Regions from separate parts of the Paenibacillus sp. 2KB_22 genome, predicted to be linked through region 1. Evidence: riboswitches for the same ligand, from Rfam matches in the RefSeq annotation. Region 1 holds a riboswitch; the other holds the start of a gene.
The links. A riboswitch is a leader RNA that binds a small molecule or an ion and turns the genes downstream of it on or off. The one in region 1 is predicted to bind glycine.

Region 1 (11,382 bases):
GGCAACATCCAGTGTACGCACACCATATTGTTTCAATCCCCGACCAGACATGACGAATTCATGTTTGCATACCCCTGGATACGGAATCTCATAGTAAGGTGCGAGACGGGCCATCATATAGTTGGCATTCAGTACCGCACACTCAGATACACGGCGCAAGCCTTCCGGTCCATAGGTGCGAATGTAGGCATAGGCACGTACCAAAATACCGAAGTTGCCATAATACGCTTTGACCCGACCAATGGATTGATCTCCTTCACGGTCCAGTGAATACACACCATCATCATTCTTGATCACCATCGGTTTAGGCAGGAACGGGATCAGACGTCTCTTCACCCCGACGGGGCCGGCACCTGGTCCACCGCCGCCATGAGGCGTGCTCATCGTTTTGTGCAAGTTCAGATGCACCACGTCAAAGCCCATATCACCCGGACGGGTAATGCCCATAATGGCATTGGAGTTCGCGCCATCGTAGTACAGCAAGCCACCAGCCTGATGTACGATGGATGCAATCTCCTGAATGTCTTTCTCGAACAAACCAAGTGTATTCGGGTTCGTCAGCATCAATGCTGCTGTATCCGAACCGACGGCTGCACGGAGTGCGTCCAGATCGACCAGTCCGTCTGCACGGGATGGAATTGTCACAGTCTCAAATCCTGCAACGGTTGCACTTGCCGGGTTGGTACCATGAGAAGAATCGGGCACGATGACTTTGGTACGTTGTTCACCACGACCTTCGTGGTAGGCACGAATCATCATAAGTCCAGTCCATTCTCCATGGGCACCAGCGGCTGGTTGTAAGGTCACAGCGTCCATGCCTGTCAGCCCCGCAAGGTCATTTTGCAACGTATATAACAGTTCTAGTGCGCCTTGAATGCTGGATTCATGCTGGTACGGATGGATTTTGGCAAAACCATTATAACGTGCAACATCCTCATTAATCTTGGGATTGTATTTCATCGTACAAGAGCCCAGTGGATAAAATCCATTATCTACCCCGAAGTTACGACGGGACAGGGCTGTATAATGTCGAATAACATCTACCTCGAATACTTCCGGCAGTGCCGCTGCTTCCGAACGGAGCATTTCCCGGGGAATCAACGTATCGGCAGCCTGGCGAGGAACGTCACATTCTGGCAAGGAATAAGCGACACGTCCAGGGCTGCTGAGTTCAAAAATCAATGATTGTTCCGGAGCAGGAGATAGGGTCTGTGTACTGAATGTTGTATCCGTCACAGGTTGAGCCGAAGTGGAGAAAGAGGTACCTTCTTCAGAGTGTCCTTGTACCGATGTTGTCGTTGTTGTCGTTTCCTGAGTCACAGCGATCCCTCCAATACTCGTGCGAATTCGTCGATCTCTTCTTTGCTTCGTCGTTCGGTTACGGCGATCAACATATGTCCGGCAAGCTCCGGATAATCACGTCCGAGTTCATAGCCACCAATAAAGCCAGCATCCAACAGTTTCAACTGAAGAGCATCCACGTCTATTCCTTCAGGAAGTTTAATCACAAATTCATTAAATGTTGGCGCATTAAACGTCAGGCTAACACCGGAAATCGCAGTTAATGTATTCAAGGTGTAATGACTCTTTTGCAGATTCAGATCCGCGACATCGATCATGCCTTGTTTACCCAGGATGGACATATATACAGATGCGCTGAGCGCAAGCAGAGCCTGGTTGGAACAGATGTTGGATGTCGCTTTTTCGCGGCGGATGTGCTGTTCACGCGCTTGCAGTGTGAGTACAAATCCACGCTTGCCGTTGCGGTCCGTTGTCTGGCCTACAATTCGGCCGGGAATTCGGCGCATATGAGGCTGGGATACGGCGAAATATCCGCATGTCGGGCCGCCGAGTGAAGCGGCGATGCCGAGGGGCTGCGCATCGCCAACGACGATGTCGGCACCCAGCTTGCCTGGGGCTTCCAGCAGACCCAGCGATAGCGGGTTAGCACTTACGACGAGCAGGCCTTTGTGCGCATGCACGAGGTCGGCAGCTTGCTTTACATTTTCCACGGCACCAAAGAAGTTCGGACTCTGGATCATGACAGCTGCGGTATCATCCGATATGGCGGCTTGCAGGGCATCCCAGTCCGTGACTCCATCCTTATAGCCAATCTCGACAATCTCCAGACGGAGTCCGTGCGCATACGCCTGCAATACCTGACGAGCTTCCGGATGAACGGTGCGGGATACGATGAGCTGTTTGCGACGAGTTGCCGCTGCGGCCAGATTACCTGCTTCAGCAAAGGCAGTTGCGCCATCATACATACTGGCATTGGCTACAGCCATGCCAGTTAATTCACAGATGTAGGATTGAAATTCGAAAATGGCCTGCAGTTCACCTTGGCTGATCTCAGGCTGATAAGGTGTGTAGGCGGTGTAGAACTCGGAACGGGAAATGACATGATTGATGACGGAAGGAACATGATGATCGTATATGCCTGCGCCGAGGAAGCTGGCGTGTGTTTCAAAATTGGCGCCGGCGCCGGCTTGTTTGGACATATGACGTGTCAGCGCATATTCATCGAGTTTGGAGGATACGGGCAGCTCACCCTGATAACGAATCTCTTTGGGAATGTCCTGGAACAGTTCCTCCAGCGAATCCACACCGATGGTGGCGAGCATGGCGCTCTGATCCTGCTCGGTCATGGGAATGTAACGGTGCTTGCTCATGCTTGATCAGCTCCTTGAGTAGGTGTCTTTGACGTTCGTGTCCGTTTATGAAAAGGGGTCTTCACGACCTCGGCCTTCAGTTTCTTACCTCGGATCTCAATCTCAAGCGGGGTTCCGAGCGCAGCGTATTTGCTGTCGATAAGGGCAAGCCCCAGATTACGCTTCAATGTAGGTGATTGCGTACCTGTTGTCACTTCGCCAATCTGTACGCCTTCTGCGTAAATCGGATAGTGCGGGCGGGGGATACCGCGTTCCAGGACTTCGATGCCAACCAATTTGCGGGCAGGCCCGTCATTTTTTTGCTGTAACAAGGCTTCGTGTCCGATAAAAGGTCCGGCATTCAGCTTCACAAACATGCCAACACCAGCTTCGAGCGGAGAGATGGTTGCCGACAATTCCTGTCCGTACAATGGGAGCCTCGCTTCAAAGCGCAATGTATCCCGGGCACCAAGTCCGGTTGGCACCAGTCCGTGACCTTCACCAGCTTGCATTAATCCATTCCAGACCACAGCGGCCTGATCTGCAGGAACATATAGTTCAAAGCCATCTTCTCCGGTATAACCCGTACGGGACAACAGCAACTCTACACCACATACTTCGGCATTCTGCACAAAACGAAACGGTTCAATCGCCGATACATCTGTATTTGTAACTTTTCCGATAATATCTACAGCCAGTGGACCTTGCAGGGCGAGTAGCGCCGTCTGCTCCGAATCGTTGGTCATGCTCACGCCAGGGATCAAGTGTTCTTGCAGCCACGCCCAATCCTTGTCGATGTTGGAGGCGTTAACGACGAGCATGTAATGCTGATCTTCCAATTTATACACGAGCAGATCATCCACCACACCGCCATCTGGATAACACATCAGGGTATACTGGGCTTGACCCGGAACCAGCGTAGTCACGTCATTGGTCATCATTTGTTGCAAAAATGTTTCGGCTTGCTCACCTCGTACGGTGAATTCGCCCATATGGGATACATCGAACAGTCCAGCACGCTCACGCACCGCTTCATGTTCTTTCTGGATTCCGCTGAATTGCACTGGAAGCTCCCAGCCTCCAAAATCAATGCACCGTACGCCTTCATATTGCTGATATAGGGGAAAGAGTGGTGTTCTAAGCAAATCGGACATCAAATCACCTCGTCTTGGGCCGTCAAACGGCCGAATATGCAATCGTGGATCAATGAACCAGGGTATTTTTTAATTTTTCAGCTAGAAGTCATTCGTAGATAAGTATGGTAAGGCAGCTATGGCAGCGCCGATTGAAATCCTGCTTTTCGTTTTTTTGGGAAAAAGGAAAAGGACAGGCCAAAGAATCGGCATGCCAAGTAGCACGCTGTATTCTAAGGCTCTGTCCCTTGTACCTGAGAGTTACCCCGCTGTGTTGTACAACAGGTTTCCCCTTGGGTGATCATAACGCCCGCACAGGGCGAATAGATGCTCTCCAGAGTTGCGTCCCGTAAAAGTCCTTTTGCCTGAGAGATTCACCCCCGCTTATCGGTGGTTTACTCCTTCGGCGTTACCTCATGTACATCCCGAATCGGGTGTCATGGGTAATCTCTCCCTTTACATTCATCCGCGGGTATAACATAGTCCAATAAACACATTTACTCCTCTCATTAAAACGTGAATCCACTGCCAATGTCAAGAACGATATCATCAAAAATAATTAAAAACCGAATATTTATTGTTTAATCAATATAATCGTTCGTGTATTTAAAAAGACTGCGCTTACTATTCTAATATTCACCAGTATATGTAGAAAGAGTGTATTCAGGTTACGGTTTGAGGAGGCGATTATCAAATAAATTGTGAGGTATCTTGACATTTGAATCCGAAATATCATACGCTATGTTTTGGGAAAAAGGTTAAGGTCAAAGAACGCATGCACTCATTAATGAAAAGCGAGGCGGATATCGATGAGCGAATTGAAAAGTGATTTCCTGTACAGTGAAGAGCACGAATGGGTGCAAACCGTAGGGGAGGATACTGTACGTATTGGCATTACCGAGTTCGCTCAGCATCAGCTGGGTGACATTGTGTTTGTGGAATTGCCTGACCTTGAATCCAATGTAAAAGCAGAAGACAGCATTGGAACGATTGAATCGGTCAAAACGGTGTCGGACTTGTTTTCTCCCGTCACAGGTTCAATTATTGCAGTCAATGATTCGTTGCAGGACTCACCTGAACTTGTGAACAGTTCTCCTTACGAGGAAGGTTGGATGATTGAGATCCGTGTTGAGGGAGATCTGACAGCAGCGTTGTCTACATTGATGAATGCAGACGCGTATCGTAAACATACGGAAGAATAGGATCAACGAACTTGTACTTATTAACATATATTTGATAACAAAATGAAATATGCTTCTTATTGTTTCGACCTGTGTGAGCCGGATGCTTGCACAGGTTTTTTGTGTTTTCCAAGAATGATGTTGGATGAGGATTCAAGCAGATTGAGGATGTAAATCACCTGCTTGGACCAAACTATAGGTTAGAAAATGATTTTGGAAATGACAAAAGTCATAGGCGGGAAAAGCCTTGTGTACCAATGGGTTCAGCCATTATGCATCGGTTAAAACGATTACATAACCTAATGTTGTCATCATTGTTCATGACGAAAGTACGCTTTCATTTCATTGAACAGGAGAGCATTCTCGCTTAGGATTACAGCAGGGGAGAAATGATACCCCTTTCATAAATCATAATCACTTGATCCAAGGAGGATAATACAATGAGTAATTTGGACCAATCGTCCAATTCCAAAGGTGGGCTACGGGTAGGTGTGCAGCGTTTTGGCCGATTCCTGAGTGGTATGGTCATGCCGAATATGGGAGCGTTCATCGCCTGGGGATTAATTACGGCCATGTTCATTCCAACAGGCTGGTTCCCTAACGAGACACTAGCACAGCTAGTCGATCCGATGATTAAATATTTGCTGCCACTGTTAATTGGTTACACCGGGGGTACGATGGTGCATGGTCAGCGTGGTGGTGTCGTAGGTGCCATTATGACCATCGGGGTCATCGTGGGTAGTGATATTCCGATGTTCCTCGGTGCCATGATTGCCGGACCACTGGCAGCATGGATTATCAAAAAATTCGATAAATCAATCGAAGGTAAAGTTAAAGCCGGATTTGAAATGCTGGTTAATAACTTCTCAGCCGGTATTATTGGCGGCATCTTGGGGATCATTGCTCTACTAGGCATCGGGCCTGCTGTAGAAGCGATTAGCAAAGTATTGTCTGCCGGGGTACAAGGCTTGATGAATCTGGGCTTGCTACCGCTGGTCAACCTGATTATCGAACCAGGTAAAGTATTGTTCCTGAACAATGCAATCAACCACGGGATTCTGACACCAATTGCAACAGATCAAGCAAGAGAATTGGGGCAATCCGTATTATACATGCTTGAATCGAACCCAGGTCCGGGACTTGGAATCCTGCTTGCTTACTGCTTCTTCGGACGCGGAATGGCGAAATCTTCTGCACCAGGTGCCGTTATCATTCATTTCTTCGGGGGAATTCATGAGATCTACTTCCCTTACATTCTGATGAGACCGATTCTGATTCTTGCTGCAATCGCGGGTGGCGTTGCAGGTACATTAACATTCATGCTCACCGGAGCAGGACTTGTTTCGGCACCATCACCGGGTAGTATTATCGCGTATTTCCTGTTAACACCAAAAGGTGGATACCTGCCGATGCTCGCAGGGGTGCTTGTAGCAGCAGTCGTTTCATTCCTGATTGCAGCAGTGTTGCTGAAAACGGGTAAACAAAAGGACGAAGATCTGGAGTCCGCATCCAGTCGGATGAAAGACATGAAGAGTCAAGGAACTGTGCCAAACGCAGGCATTACGGCTAATAATCATCGTGAAGCAGACAGTGCTTCAAATAAGGCTTCTTCTACAGTGAAAACAGATGTGAAGAAGATTGTCTTCTCCTGTGATGCAGGTATGGGATCGAGTGCCATGGGCGCTTCCATTCTTCGCAAGAAGATGAAGGCAGAGGGGATTGACGTTACGGTGACCAATACGGCCATCAGTGATATCCCTCCGGATGCAGATGTGGTAATCACACAACAAATATTAACGGATCGTGCCCGCTCTGTTGCGCCGAACGCAGAACATATATCCATCGACAACTTCCTAAAAAGCCCGGAATACGATGCGCTCGTTGAACGTCTAAAGTAATTGCATGCATTCGTTTTCCCTGAGCCGGAGGCTGAGATATGAGTATTACCAAAAGACAACGTGAGATCGTGGAGTTTCTGCTGGAGCATCCACATGAAGTCACTGCCGGCGAAATCGCCGTTGAAGTCAAGGTTAGTACCCGAACGGTTCACCGGGAGCTTCAAATGATTGAACAGTGGCTGGAACCTTTGGGCATGAGGCTGGAAAAAAAATCAGGAACCGGTATCCGAATTGATGCCAGTTCCGATGATCTGGCTGTATTGCGCCAGCAACTAGAGGGTAAAGAATATGTAGAGTTTACGCCGGAAGAGCGTAAGCTCTTCATGCTTTGCATCCTGCTTGATGAAGCGGAGCCTGTAAAGTTACTCGCTCTGGCTTCGGATCTGAAAGTGACCGTATCCACCGTAACCACGGATCTGGACGATCTGGAGTCACGAATTCGTCAGGCGGGACTGAAGCTGGTTCGCAGACGTGGATATGGCGTCAAAATTAACGGAAGTGAGACGATTCATCGCACAGCCATAGCTGCACTTGCTTTGGAATTTCTGGATGAATCCGACCTGTTCGGAAGACAACCTGAACAAGGCGGCTCCATCGTAAACCAAAAATTGCTGGATATGATTGGACACGGTGATGTGCTTACGGTCGAAAATGCGTTATGGCAACCAGATATCGAATGGCTGGAGAACATTCCGGAACGTCAATACATGAAGCTGCTGATTCAATTATCCGTCGCAGTTGTACGTATTCGTAAAGGCTTTGGCATTGGCCGTATTTCTCCACGAGAGAACACCGAAGATGCAGCTGTAGAGCAGGATGAGATAAAGGTTCCACCTTATATGGCTTCCCGCTTATGTGGTGTGTTATCCACCCAGCTGGGGCTGTCATTCTCCCAAGATGAGCAAGCTTATTTTCACAGACTATTAGTTGAGACAGAGCAGCGGATTCACTCTTCGCGGCTGTTGCCAATAGACGACTTGATCTTACTAGACAGGGTGCATTCACTGATTGATCAGATGCAGGCAAGAACGCATTACACCTTTCATGAGGATCGATTGCTTCGTGAAGGTCTGCTTGGTCATATGCAACCTGTTATGGAGCGAATTGAAGGGCAACAGATCATTCGTAATCCGCTACTGCAGCAGATTCGCAAGGATTATGACTCCCTGTTCGAAGAGGTCAAACAATCTGTTGGGCAAGCTTGGCCAGGCACAGACGTTCCGGATGAGGAGATTGGTTTCCTGGTCATGCACTTTGGGGCTTCCATCGAGAGGTTACGTACATTGAAGCGGGAGATCAGGGCGATCATCGTGTGTACAAGCGGAATTGGATCATCACGCATGCTATCCAGCCGATTGTCCAAGGAGATTCCCGAGATTCGAATCATGGATAGCGTGTCCTGGTATGAAGCTGCCCGGATACCTACAGATCAATATGATCTGGTGTTATCGACGGTCGATCTGCCGATGGATGAGCATCAGTATTACAAAGTGAGTCCACTGCTTACGGCAGAAGAGAGCGAACGTCTGCGTCATTTTATCCGAACAACAACATTACAACGACAGCATAATAAGCCCCGTGAAGCAGAGGTTCAGACAACAAGTCGTTACTCGGACCCTGATGGAATGGAAGCTATTCTAGTTGAAATCGTCCGAATTATTGGCAAGTTTCAGGTGTACCCGCTGGATAATCAGGATATCGGGTTCTATAAAACGGCGTATGCGATGTGCAACGTACTCCATGGTTCTGGTGTGTTGAAGGAACCAGAGGAGATCGCAAAACGGTTGGAGGCACGTGAAGCAGTGGGGAGTCAGAAGATTCCCGGCACAAGACTTGCACTGTTTCATACACGAAGTGAGGGGATATACAGGCCGTCTATCAGTCTGTTTCAGCTCACGGAGCCACTCCTTCGTACGCCGGATGATCCGGCAGGAGTTACCCATGTTCTTTTGATGCTGGGTCCTCGAGAATTATCCAAGGAAAGCTTGGAGGTTCTCAGTGAGATAAGCGCTCTGTTATTGCAGGAAGAAATGATTACATTGCTGGAAAAGGGAATCAGGGATGAACTCATTCATTACCTGTCCCAGGAACTTGTTGGATTTTATCGCAGTAAAACCGAAATTGGAGGTCAACCATTATGAGTATGTTAACAACAGATAAAGTCATCATGAATGCGACGGCTCAGGACAAATACGAAGCGATCCGTATGGCAGGACAGATTCTGAAGGATGCGGGACATATTACCGCTGATTACATTGAGAAAATGATTGAACGTGAAGAGATTGTCTCGACCTATGTAGGGAACGGTCTTGCGATTCCACACGGTACGAAGGAATCGAAAGCATTCATTTTATCCACAGGCATCTCCGTTATTCAGTACCCACAGGGTGTTGATTTTGGCGATGAAAAGGCTTATATGGTCATTGGTATCGCGGCTCAAGGCGGGGAACATATGGAGATCTTGACTAGCATCGCGGTGATCTGTGCTGAGGATGAGAACATGGAGGCCCTGCGTCTCGCGAAAACAGCTGAAGAAGTTATCGCTATTTTGGAAAGTGAAATGGAGCTATGAAGGCCCTACACTTTGGCGCAGGTAACATTGGACGCGGATTTATCGGATTAATCCTCTCCCGGGCAGGGTATGAGGTGATTTTTTCAGACGTGAATCAGACCTTGGTAACAGCTCTCCAGCAACGGGGTCAATATACGGTGGAACTGGCTAACGAGAGCAAGGATCAGGAGACCGTGACAGGTGTAAGTGCGATCGATGGAACCCAGCTGGAGACGGTTGCCCAAACCGTTGTGGAAGCTGATCTGATTACAACCGCGGTGGGCGTGGGCGTGCTAAAACATATTGCACCAGGTATTGCGAAGGGACTTGAGAAAAGACTGAATTCCGGTCCTGCTCAAAACCCTCTTCACATTATTGCTTGCGAGAACGCAATTGGAGCCAGTACGCAATTGAAAGAGCATGTATATGCTCTGCTTGATGAAAAGGTACGTACACTTGCTGATCAGTACGTTTATTTTCCAGATTCGGCCGTAGACCGGATCGTGCCTATTCAGCATCATGAAGATCCCTTACATGTACAGGTGGAGCCTTTTTACGAGTGGGTGGTGGATCGTTCCCAGATGGCACCTGCATTCAAACCGGTTGAGGGCATTCTATATGTCGATGATCTGGAGCCGTATATCGAACGGAAGCTGTTCACGGTTAATACAGGACACTGCGTTGCAGCATATATCGGTCATGTGCACGGGTATGACACGATTCAGAAGGCTATTGCCGACGAGAAGGTGAAATCGATTGTCTACGGTGCTTTGCAGGAAACTGGAAAAGTTCTGGTGAAGCGTTTTGCATTTAACCCGGAAGAGCATGAGCAGTATATTGTCAAAATATTGGGACGGTTCGTCAACCCGTATCTCACCGATGAGGTTACTCGTGTTGGTCGTTCCCCACTGCGCAAATTGTCTCCGAATGATCGTCTGGTTCGCCCGGCCCTTCAGGCATATGCGGATGGAGCCGAAACCACCTATCTGGCTATGGGCATGGCAGCAGCCTGCAAGTTCGATGTCTCCGATGATCCGGAAGCAGTGGAACTACAGGACATGATTCGTCAGAAGGGAATTACAGCTGCGCTCCACCATTACACGTCCATGGATGAGCATCATCCGGTGCTTGAACAGGCTGTTGCCCAGTATAACCAAATGTAAGAGCAGTGGTAGCCAGCTAACAGTATAGATGAGGCATAATGAAGAAGAGCCATACAGTTGTTAACTGTGTGGCTCTTCTTTTGGTTGGCGTTTATCGGCATATTCATCCAAACAGCGTTGACATATGCACGATTTTCGGCGCTGTTCTGCCGGAATGCGGTCGAATACACCTTCGGGGAAAGTAGCCCGGTTACACCAACATTCCGAATGAGGACGTCCTGCGGCATAGGAACAGCGATTAGCTTCCCCGCATAACGGGCAGACAAGAACATCGATAGGGATGTGCTCTTGATCGTCTTGTTCTGCAGACATGGGGTTCTTCCCTCCCTGTGGAATAGCTACGAGCTTAATTTTGAACATACTGGTCCCAGTATAACAGAAATGCGCCGGTGATTATGGATTTCACTCTGTATATATGACTTCCAGTTCACCACATCTGTTTCTCCCATCGGCTATTCTTCAGGCGGTAATTCGATCTGTAGGCCTTCCACATGTTTGCGTCCCATCAACTTACGTTTCTTTCGATTTTCCTTTGTTTCTAGCACAATGTCCAAGTCATAATCGTCACCTGGATATAGCTCATTGGCAGATATATGCAGGGCCAGGCGTTTCTTATGGATTTTGACTTTGCGTCCTCGTAGCATGACCCCGATATTTCCACGGCTATCCTCCACATCACATACGATACCCGACTGATTGAGATAGGCCGCATACACCCGATCTCCTTTGCGAAACGTTTTGGCAGGAGCAGGAGAATCCGACTCTCTATTTGTTGTCTTTTTGTGGAAACCGATTGAATCCTTTG
Region 2 (11,382 bases), on a different contig from region 1:
GATCCACCCCGTTACGGTATCTTCATCCGCCAACTCTCCGAAGTACAAACGCATCAGAAAATCAGAACGAAATACCTCAGCTTCCAAAGGACTCATTAAATAGGCGTGAAATTGTGCTGCTCCTTCAGGGGTCAATGAGTACACGTTCTTATCAGGTTTCCCTTCCTGCTTCACCGATTCCTTAGTCAGCAATCCTGACTTTTCCATCTTCGCAAGTGTAGGATATATGGTGCCAAAGCTGGCATCAAAGAAAAATGAAAAATATTGTTCAAAGTACTGCTTGATCTCGTATCCGGAACTTGGCTGATTGTGCAGTATTCCGAGGATGACATGCTGCGTGTTCATCGGTGTACCGCTCCTTTCCATTCCCCTTAACGTATCACAATCAGTACCCCTTGTTCAATGATCAGATGACGAAACGGTTGCTTTTAGAGCGACCGGCACAGCAACAGGCTGGTTCTCCCTACGAGGTTCAGAACGTGCCGGGCCGGAGCGTCTGATCCAGGTGCAAAGTGCACCCAAAGTCAGTGTTACTCCGCCGATTACGACGAGCAACATCGCATCTCGGCCGATCCCGTTTCCTCCGAGCACAAGGTTCATCATCCCCTCTACAGCATAAGTCGCTGGCAGATAATGACCGATAAATTGGTAGAACTCAGGCATTACATCTCGCGGAATTGTTGATCCCGAGGACAGCATCAATAGAGGCAACAGTGCACTATTTAACCAAGCCCCAGCATTGCCAAGCAACAACAGGCTCAACTGAGCCATGAATAGAAAAGATATGGTGATTAGTAACTGGAACAGCCATAACATGAACCAACCGTCTGCTGACGATACCCCCATAATGTGCATCATCCCCGATCCAACGAGCGAAACGATAAATGCCGCACCAAGATTAACGATGTTACGTGCCCAGAAGCGCTCCCACTTCCCTGCCCTGCCACTCAATTCACCAGAAACTTTCTGCAGATTCATGCCAAGCAACATCGCTCCGGTAAACGTAGCCGTTACAATCAACATCGGTACCATGGAAAAGGCAAAATTATCAACAGGGTTTAGTCGCTCCACCTCTGCCTCCACGCGTGAGGATAACCCCAGCGCCAATCCATCGGCCTGACCGGCAGGCATACCGGACTGATTCAGCACTCCGCGAATGCTATTCTGTTGTACTTCACGATTCAATGTCGCTGTAACCTGTGCGGCTACGTTCTGCATCACACTTTTCACGGTAGCCACGTTCGATTCGTTCATCACATAATTGACTGCCACCGTCTTCGACAAGTCTCCTGTCTGCTGCATAAAACCGGATGGAATCTCAATGATCATGTATACTTCCCTGTCCGTTAACAGTTGTCTCGCTTCTTCCATCGATTCGGATGGTATGATCTCGAAATCCAGCCCTGCTGCCAAAGACTCCGCCACTGGCTCAGCTGCCACCCCATCTTCATTCACGATCGTGACAGCCAACTCAGTCATTCTTTCATTAACCCGATCGTATCCGCTAAGCCAGATGATGTTAAAGAAAACCTGAAATAGTACGGCCGTAATTAGACCCACAATAGTCGCTCCATTTTTCAAAAACAGCAGACTCGTACGGATAATCCCTTTCATTTTAACCATCTCCTTTAGTTTTGTTTCGCTCTTTTATATATCGTATTGATATATGACAATTGTTAATATATCAATACGATATATAAACGTCAATATGTTTTTATTTTGTTTGTTGTCAAAGACAAAAAAAGCCGATACAAATCTTCACCAGGAAGAGATTGTATCGGCCTTTCGTATCATGCAAAGAGCGCTGCATCACCTTTAATAATCAAGACTAAGGACTACATGAGATAGCGTTAAGTTAGATTTAATTCATACCGATTCTATTACGCCTTAGGTTCTACGTCATTTTCATTTTCAGTCGCGGACTCCGTCTCAGGCTCTGCACGCTTTGCCTTCGGTTTAGCCAGCTTCTGCATCATTTTGCGACCGGTTGGTGTCTGAGCCAACCCGCCTTGGGCTGTCTCCCGGTGACGGCTCGGCATCGCACTGCCTACTTCCAGCATAACGTCGATGACTTCATCTGACGGAATAGCACTACGCACTCCGGCCAGGGCCATGTCAGCCGCAGCCAGCGCCGTAACTGCACCCAGTCCGTTACGGACGATGCACGGGATCTCAACGAGGCCTGCGACCGGATCGCAGATAAGGCCCAGTGTATTTTTTAACGCTAGGCCAACAGCATGAACGACCTGTTCCGGTGTACCTCCACGCAGTTCAACCATGGCACCCGCAGCCATGCCGATCGCGGACCCCACTTCTGCCTGACAACCACCTTCCGCACCGGAGATAAATGAATTGTTGGCAATAACATAACCAATCGCTCCCGCGCAGAACAACCCATTCACCAAATGTTCGTCCGTCCAGCCAAATCGCTCCTGTGAGCTGATAAAAACGCCAGGGATGATGCCGCAGGAACCGGCTGTAGGTGTTGCCACAATCCGGCCCATGGAGGCATTCACTTCAGATACACACAGGGCATACGCCATGGCAAGTGCGGAAGCATCACCAGAGCAAGTCTCACCCTTGCGAATGTACTCGGCCATTCTTTTACCGTCTCCACCCGTTAATCCACTACGTGATGTGGTATCTTCCGTTAACCCTTTACGTACCGCTTCCTTCATCACCTGATAATATTCAGACATCTGCTTCACAACATCCGCTTCCGGTGTATTGGTCTCCTGAACTTGCTCCTCAATCATCAGTTGAGCAATCGTTTTGGATTCCGCTGTACAGATCGTATTCAGTTCGTGTAAATGTTTAAATCGCATCCGAATCAACTCCTCTCTTCAAATCGATGACACGAATGTCCAGTACATGATCCAGCTCCTTCAGACGCTTGAGCATATCAGGATTCGGCACGCCGTCCATCTCCATCGCAGTAAGCGCTTCGCCATCACGGGCTTTCCGGTCCACCTGCATATACCCGATGTTAACCCCGGATGAACTGATCGTGGACGTTACCGAGGCAAGCACTCCTGCTTTGTCCGCATGTCGCAGAACGAGTGTCGGAAACTCACCACTAATCTGAACACGAAAATCATTCATCGCATGCACCGATACACTACCACCACCAATAGAAGCACCGATTAAGGAACATGTACGTCCTGCATGCCACAACTCAATTTTGACCGTATTGGGATGAGGAGCAGGCAGGCCGCTTGTATAAAACTCGACTTCCATGCCCGCTTCCTCTGCGTATTGCTCTGCATCCGGTATACGCGGATCGTCTGTGACATAATCCAGCAGACCGCCGATCAGTGCCAGATCTGTTCCGTGCCCCTGATACGTATCAGCGAATGAACCGTATAGTGTCAGCCGGGCACGTTCAGGCGTACAACCTAGCCACTGACGAGCGATTCTTCCCAGCCTTGCTGCTCCAGCTGTATGTGAACTTGAAGGCCCCGTCATCGACGGACCAATAATTGAGAAAACATCTTTAAATCGCACCTTATAACCCTCCAATTGTATTCGTCATTTCCATCCAGATCCCATGCCATAATGTTCCTTTATTACTGAATGATGACATCAAAAAAGGACAGAAGAAGGCCTCAGGCCCTCTCTCTGTCCTCGATACCTGAGAGTTTCACGATCAGCAGTGTCTCACGACATGGTGCATGGCCTGCAATTGCAGACAAGGTCACCAGGCTAACTGATCATATACCCCTTGGGTGGCGCAGTTCGCGCACTCTCCAGAGTTGCGTCCAACGATGGTACATTTACCTGAGAGATTAACCACTGGGCCGGGTGCGCAGCAGCTTGCTCCTTCGGTGCCTGAACACTAGCCATTTTGCTCGGCTAACTCAGGTCTCTCCCGCTCGTTATCATCCGCTGTATGGAACCATTCTGAGCGTATGTCAGAACAGTAATGGAAATCGTTCATTCTTCTTCATTAAGATTAATCGACCGGAAGATCAGTGTCAACAAACTTAACGATATCTTTGGATGTATTTCCTTCATTTCCTGTTGAACCGCTGGAAACCAGAATATATTGTCAGATTTCATCACATTAATACGATAAAAAGAACTTTTTAAACAGATTATTTTATTCTCCTTCAATTCATAAAGCGCTTACTACTATTTATGATAATGTCCACGAAACTGTTCGGGTATTCAGGCAACCATAATCTTTGAACCTCCTGTTCATAGCGCTTCCGGATCTGCACATCTGAATTATAATTCACAGTTTGTAGAAGATACTCTCGTTCTGTACATAAGGTCTGCAATACTTGCTACATAGCTTCGGCATGCGATCTTTCATCCATTCGTGCCTAGACTCGTTCGCCATCTGAAAAGCATAATAACCAAGTGTAAAGATCAACATGAACCCTTCCATTAATCGGATATCACGATCCGTCAGTGGTGCGATCTGTTTGGTGTATCCGGATAAGAATATGTCACGTTCCTCTCGATTGAACATAAGCGCTGCCCCTCCGGCATCGAAAAGATAATAACCATAACCGTGTAGACAAAAATCAATCATGGACATCCCCTGATCCGTTATCAGCAGATTGTTGCGAGTAATATCCCCATGAATGACGCCCCAGGTCCCCGTGTGCTGTGGGTACGTTGCTAGCTGCTCATTAATGTTCTCAAACGTCTCACGAAGCAGATCGAAGTCTTCCGTTGTAAAAATCCCCAATCGGACTCCCTCCTCCAGCTGCCCTAGCATGACCAAATTCTCATGGATATTGCCATATGTCGGCCGTACCTTTGTTCGATCTGTCTGATTCTGAACACGCCCATATTGATGAAGCATCTGTAGTTGCGCACCAAGATCATATATCTGCTCTGTTGTCAGACGTTCTCCCTGCTGGATGTCCCTGCCCTCAATCCACTCCAGTACTGTACAGCAGATTTCTTTACCTGCTTCACTTGTCCATAACGTGACCCAATCTCCCGATACATTGCGTACCGGATGTTGTACGCGTAATGCTGTCGTTGCATTTAACTCATGAAGCAGGTTCATCTCTGCCTCCAGTGCAGGAGGCGTGTGCTGAATGCCTGACATACTTGCATATGCAGCTTGATGGATACGCAGCAGATACTTCTGCCCGCTCGCTTCATCAACGACATGATACGTCAGGTTCTCATTGTGACGAATATAAGAAACGACAGGTTTTTCAATCGTGTAATTCTGTATGATATCGGTTGCCATGTGGTCATAAGACCTCTGATTCGTAGTGATTATCAACATCTCCTTCGAAGTTGTGTAAACGCTCTCTTATTACTGAATATCGTAGCATAATGTTTATCCCGCATACAGAAAATTCCACTAAAATTATAAATTAAAAAAAGCACAACTCCCGAACAAGCGTCCAGGCATTGTGCTTCTTTTGTCTCTATTTATTTCTTCATTTCTCTGTCTGTTGCCCTATGTGACACTCCATGATCCAATTAACCAAAACGACCCATAATGTATTCTTGGGTCAAGCGATTGTCCGGGTTCGTGAAGATATGCTCTGTATCCCCGTGCTCAATCATGCTTCCCAGATAGAAGTAAGCTGTATAATCCGAAATACGTGCTGCCTGCTGCATGTTATGGGTAACAATAACAATCCGCAGCTCCTTCTTGAGCTCGGTAATCAATTCTTCAACTTTACCCGTGGATACCGGGTCAAGTGCAGATGCAGGCTCATCGAGCAGCAGAATCTGCGGATCAACAGACAGGGCGCGGGCGATACATAGACGCTGCTGTTGTCCACCTGAGAGAGACAGGGCTGATTCATTCAGCCTGTCTTTCACTTCGTCCCAGAGCGCAGCACGACGCAAGCTTTTTTCCACAATCTCATCCAGTGCCTTCTTACTCTTCGTACCACGGTAGCGGGGGCCAAACGCGATATTGTTGTAGATGGACTTGTGAAAAGGATTTGGCTTCTGCCACACCATGCCAATCTTCTGGCGAAGCTTGATTACATCGGTTCCAGGCTCATTCAGATCGTTACCGTCCATCCAGATATGTCCCTCTGTGCGGGAACCGGCAATCTCGTCGTTCATTCGGTTAAGCGATCGTAGGAACGTAGATTTACCGCAGCCAGACGGCCCGATAAGCGCCGTTACGCTCGCTTCGGGAAATGTGAGACTGATCTGCTTGACCGCCTGAAAATGTCCATAATATATGCTTAACTGTTCCGTACCAAAAGGTATGGCCATGTTGGTTCCTCCTTATTTCGAAGCTGTCATGCGGCGGAATACAACCCGACCGATCCAGCGTGCACTTAGATTGAACGCCAGCACGAGAATGACAAGCACGGCGGATGCCCCTGCTGCCACTTCTTTGGAATCCGGGCCAATGCCTTCACTATTCACTTTCCAGATATGAACAGCAAGTGTTTCTGCCGGACGGAAAGGATTAAGTGGTGATCTTGGACTCGTCGGATTCCAATCTGTAAAGTCCAGTGGCGGACTACTCATACCTGCGGTGAACATCAACGCGGCCGCCTCACCAAAGATCCGGCCCGATGCCAGAATCGTACCCGTAATCAAACTCGGCAATGCCACAGGCAGCAGAATGGAAGTGATAATCTTCCACTTGGACAATCCAAGTGCCAGACCTGCTTCCTTCTGTTCCTTCGGAACGGCCCGGAAAGCCTGCTCCGTTGTCCGCACCATCAGTGGCAAGTTAAAGATCGCCAGAGCCAAGGCACCCGAGATCAGAGAGAAACCAAGACCAAATTGATTGACTAGCAACAAGAGACCAAACAAACCGATAACGATGGAAGGGAATGATGACAACACTTCAACGACAAGACGAATGAAGCTGGTAATCTTGCCTGGCTTGGCGTATTCCGCCATGTAAATTCCGCCGCCCCATCCGAGTGGGATGGTCACAATTAATGTCAGGACAAGCAAGAATATAGAGTTAAAGAGCTGTGGACCAATCCCGCCGCCACCCTTAAGCAACTGTGGTGCACTCGTCAGGAAGTTCCAGCTAATATGTCCAATTCCTCTATACATGATAAAGCCAAGCAGACCGAGCAATATAATAACAATGAACAGGGCCAATACAACGATAACAGATGTTGCAATCTTATCTACCGTCTTTGCCTTCATTTTCATACCCGGTTCCTCCTCTCAAGCAGGCGAACCAGAATGACGAAGACAAATGTCATCACCAACAGGACAAGCGCCATACTCCACAGTGCATTGTTATGAACAGAACCCATCGTGGTGTTACCCATGCTGAGTGTAATTACACTTGTTAATGTTGAAGCTGATTCGAGCAAGGATGTTGGAACATGCGGTGCATTACCGATGACCATCTGCACAGCAAGGGCCTCACCAAAAGCACGAGCCATACCCAAAACGACACCTGTCAACAAAGCTGGCAAAGTCGTTGGAATGATGACACGGTAGATGGTTTGCCAGCGAGTGGCACCCAGTGCGTACGAGGATTCACGTAATCCTTTTGGCAAAGCAGACAACGCATCTGCCATAATACTTGTTACCGTAGGAAGAATCATTACCGCCAGAACAAGACATCCGGCTGCAATCCCGACGCCTGTTCCACCAAAGATACTGCGCAGCAAAGGTACGATGACACTCAGACCGATAAATCCGTACACAACGGATGGAATTCCAGACAAGAGCTCAATCGCGGGCTGCAATATCTTTTTCCCTTTACCCGGTACAATCTCTGTCATGAAGAGTGCTGCACACAGGCCAAGTGGACTAGCGATCAATGCTGCAAGCAAGGTTGTAATGAAAGAACCTGTAATGAACGGCAATGCCCCGTAGAACGCAGGTTCTCCAGTTGGATTCCACGTCTTTCCACCAAGGAATTCGCTTATGCTTATTCCGTTTTGGAAAAATGTGGACAGTCCTTTGGACGCTACAAAATAAACAATGGAAAACATGACAACGATCAGGAAAACGACACAAATCGACGTATAGATCCGTCCCGTCCACTCTTCCCAATAATGTTTCTCTTTTAAGGGCCGGCGCGGTTTCAACTTGTTATTCATTACCGTTCCCCCTTCGGTCTGTTCCATAACAACCATCCTTCTATAGTAGAATTAATGCAAAATATGGGATTATTTCAGAGCAAACCGCGTAAAGAGGCGGGACCTAAGTCCGCCTCTTTCGCTGTATGCGCAAGTTCAAAGATTATTGAACCACATTACCTGCTGCATCGCGTTTTACTTTCATACCTGACATTGGAATGTATCCAAGTTCTGTCACGTCGTTTTGTTGAATTTCGTCACTCAGGATGTAGTCCAGGAACGCTTTTGTTGCTGCATCCGGCTCACCTTTTGTGTACATGTGCTCGTAAGCCCACACTGGATAAGTTCCTGCTTCTACGTTCTCAACTGTTGCTTCTACACCTTCGTATTTCAACACTTGCAAGCTGTCATCCAAGTAAGACAGGGCAAGGTAACCAATAGCACCTGGCGTTTCAGCTACCAATTTTTTTACGTTACCAGAAGAATCTTCTTGAATCGAACCTTGGATATCATCCATTTTTGCACCCAATGCATACTTCTCGAACGTTGCACGAGTACCGGAACTACTTGGACGGTTTACAATAACGATTGCTTTATCCGCGCCACCAACGTCTTTCCAGTTCGTTACTTTACCGGAGAAAATGTCGACCAGTTGTTGTTTCGTCAAATCTTCTACACCTGCATCTTTGTTGCTAACTGGAGCCATAGCTACTACGGCTACTTGATGGTCGACCAGTTCTTTTACTTTGGCTTCGTCCTCCAGTTTCTCTTCTGCGAATACATCAGAGTTACCGATTGTAGCTTGTCCGTCAGATACTTGTGTCAAACCAGTACCACTACCGCCACCTTGAACTTGAACCGTTACGTTCTTATATTCATCAACTGCCATAAATTTCTGTCCAGCTTGTTCTACCAGAGGTAACAATGCTGTCGATCCGACTGCCAGAATGTTACCGCTAAGCTCAGCAGCAGCTTCCCCTGATCCATTGCTTGCAGCACCCTCTGTACCCGCGTCATTTTTCGATCCGCATGCAGCGAGCACCAGTACGAACGTTAAGGTCATCAAAATAAACGGCAACTTTTTAAACATGTTTTGTTTTCCTCCCCCAATGTAGTGATGGCGTTTTGTGAATTTGTTTGTTCACCATCAACTCTTTTCTTATTGTAGTTTCGGTATGTCATCTTAAAATCAGTGTTTTGTAAACGCAATGTTAAAAATATCGGCTGTATATTGAAATATTTAGGATTTATTTGACGCTGAAGTGGCCGCTTCGGGAACGGACGTTGTTTCAATCGCTGTTATCCCCGGATTTATATGATTTACTTTTTCCAAGGAATACATCCGGGGATAAAGGCGAACGCTTCGCTTTTCCACAATCGTTCCGTTCCCTTCGCTGTGTCAGCGCTCGTTGGATCTCAGGCATTTCAATCTCCTGCCTGGGAAGTAGGCAAAGAAGGCCAGCCCTATAAAAGGCTGGCCTTGTGTAAATACTTTGTTGATTCTTTGATAGAGAAAGAAAATCTGTTTCCTCTATAGAAGTTACAAAAGCAGGCAACAAAAAAACTGCCTCATTGCCAGTGCGTAGCACCAGCTGTGAGAGCAGCTTTTACAATACAACAGATTATCTTATTAATACTTAATGTAAAATCTAATTTTCACTAACCCAGAATCCATAACCACAATGCCAATCCAGCTAGGGTAATTAACAATGTTGGAATCGTCAGGATGATGCCTACCTTGAAATAATACCCCCATGTAATCTTCACACCTTTGCGGGATAACACGTGCAGCCACAGCAATGTGGCAAGTGATCCAATTGGGGTCATTTTGGGACCCAGGTCGGAACCAATGACATTGGCATAGATCAATGCTTCCTGAATGATACCTTCGGTATGCGCGCCCTGGATGGCTAGCAGGTTAATCAATACGGTAGGCAGGTTGTTCATGACCGATGACAATACGGCCGCTATGATGCCCATTCCGAGCGAAGCAGCCAGCAGACCATGCTCTGCTATGGCATCCAGCCAGCGGCTCAGATGATCCGTTAACCCTGCATTCCGCAGTCCATATACGACGATATACATGCCCACGGAGAACACCACAATTGACCATGGCGCTTCCTTAATGACCCGTTTCAGATCAACAGCCTCGCTCTTGCGTGCCAGTAAAGCGAACAGCAGCGCAACGGAGCCCACGATCACCGACACGGGAATCGGCAGAAACTCACTGGATGCGTAAGCCACCAATAACAGCCCAAGCATGAACCAGGCAATTCGGAACATCCGTGGATCACGTATTGCTTCCTTCGGATCGCGTGCTAGAGAGATGTCGTAGCGCTGGGGTATGCTTTTGCGATAAAACAAGAATAACATCCCCGTACTCGCTACAATCGAGATCAGATTCGGCACGGCCATGCGTACCGCATACTCTACAAATGTAATGCCAAAGAAATCGGCAGACACAATGTTAACCAAATTGCTGACGACCAGCGGCAACGATGTAGTATCCGCGATAAATCCACTCGCCATTACAAAAGCCAGTACCATACGCTCATCAAACTTTAATGCCCGCACCATCGCCAGTACAATTGGCGTCAGGATGAGCGCTGCACCATCATTGGCGAACAGGGCAGATACTGCGGCTCCCAGCAGAATGGAGTAGAAGAACAGTCTGCGACCGTCTCCTCCAGCCAGCCTTGCCATATGAAGGGCAGCCCATTCAAAGAAACCCGTCTCGTCGAGAATGAGAGAAATCATAATAATGCCAACAAAGGCCAGCGTTGCATTCCATACAATGGATGCTACATCCGAGGCATCGTTCAAGCTGACGACCCCGCATAGCAAGGCAACCAATGCCCCACCCGATGCAGTCCAACCGATCCCCAATTCACGAGGTTGCCAGATTACCAAGGTGATTGTTACTACAAAAATCAGTATTGCTACGTATACCATAGAGCCTCCTGCTGTACCCTGTATCCATATATTATTTCGTTAATTCGATCTTGTTTTGTAAGATTACACCGCTATACGCGCAGAATAACCAGACGATATATTTATACAGGGCTACAGGAACATTGTCTATCTTTATTTTCTTCTATATATAAAAGTTGTGATAAATTATGTTGCTAAAATGCTAAAATTTATTCTTTGCCCTTATCCTTCGGCGTATCCTCCACCATCTTGAACATGCCAAGCAATCCTTGCAATTGTTCCGCCATACTGTTCAGATGTGCCGACGATGAAGCAATCTCTTCTACCGATGCCAGTTGTTCTTGCGAAGATGCAGACACGGATTCTGTATTCGCAGCCGATTCCTGGGTCACATTCGAAATATCGCTCATCGCCTTGGCAACGTGGGATGCCCCACTCTCCAGTTGTTTCGTTG

Region 2: it holds a riboswitch for glycine, as region 1 does, so the genes downstream of both, sdaAB (L-serine ammonia-lyase, iron-sulfur-dependent subunit beta) here and gcvT (glycine cleavage system aminomethyltransferase GcvT) in region 1, are expected to answer to the same signal.

The regions. Positions count from the first base shown of each region.
Region 1 covers NZ_JBFRHG010000002.1:1,683,951-1,695,332, reverse strand. Annotated here, with positions in the region: gene gcvPB (aminomethyl-transferring glycine dehydrogenase subunit GcvPB) at 1-1,236, opposite strand, end outside; gene gcvPA (aminomethyl-transferring glycine dehydrogenase subunit GcvPA) at 1,317-2,672, opposite strand; gene gcvT (glycine cleavage system aminomethyltransferase GcvT) at 2,669-3,805, opposite strand; glycine riboswitch at 4,024-4,124, opposite strand; glycine riboswitch at 4,128-4,250, opposite strand; gene gcvH (glycine cleavage system protein GcvH) at 4,594-4,986, shown strand; gene AB4111_RS18540 (PTS mannitol transporter subunit IICB) at 5,406-6,863, shown strand; gene AB4111_RS18535 (BglG family transcription antiterminator) at 6,902-9,004, shown strand; gene AB4111_RS18530 (PTS sugar transporter subunit IIA) at 9,001-9,435, shown strand; gene AB4111_RS18525 (mannitol-1-phosphate 5-dehydrogenase) at 9,432-10,577, shown strand; gene AB4111_RS18520 (cysteine-rich CWC family protein) at 10,638-10,889, opposite strand; gene AB4111_RS18515 (endonuclease MutS2) at 11,030-11,382, opposite strand, start outside.
Region 2 covers NZ_JBFRHG010000005.1:142,113-153,494, forward strand. Annotated here, with positions in the region: gene AB4111_RS24605 (PadR family transcriptional regulator) at 1-345, opposite strand, end outside; gene AB4111_RS24610 (YhgE/Pip domain-containing protein) at 400-1,614, opposite strand; gene sdaAA (L-serine ammonia-lyase, iron-sulfur-dependent, subunit alpha) at 1,881-2,825, opposite strand; gene sdaAB (L-serine ammonia-lyase, iron-sulfur-dependent subunit beta) at 2,815-3,504, opposite strand; glycine riboswitch at 3,617-3,752, opposite strand; glycine riboswitch at 3,757-3,881, opposite strand; gene AB4111_RS24625 (phosphotransferase enzyme family protein) at 4,235-5,212, opposite strand; gene pstB (phosphate ABC transporter ATP-binding protein PstB) at 5,452-6,207, opposite strand; gene pstA (phosphate ABC transporter permease PstA) at 6,220-7,107, opposite strand; gene pstC (phosphate ABC transporter permease subunit PstC) at 7,110-8,045, opposite strand; gene AB4111_RS24645 (phosphate ABC transporter substrate-binding protein) at 8,161-9,087, opposite strand; gene AB4111_RS24650 (arsenic transporter) at 9,657-10,949, opposite strand; gene AB4111_RS24655 (methyl-accepting chemotaxis protein) at 11,138-11,382, opposite strand, start outside.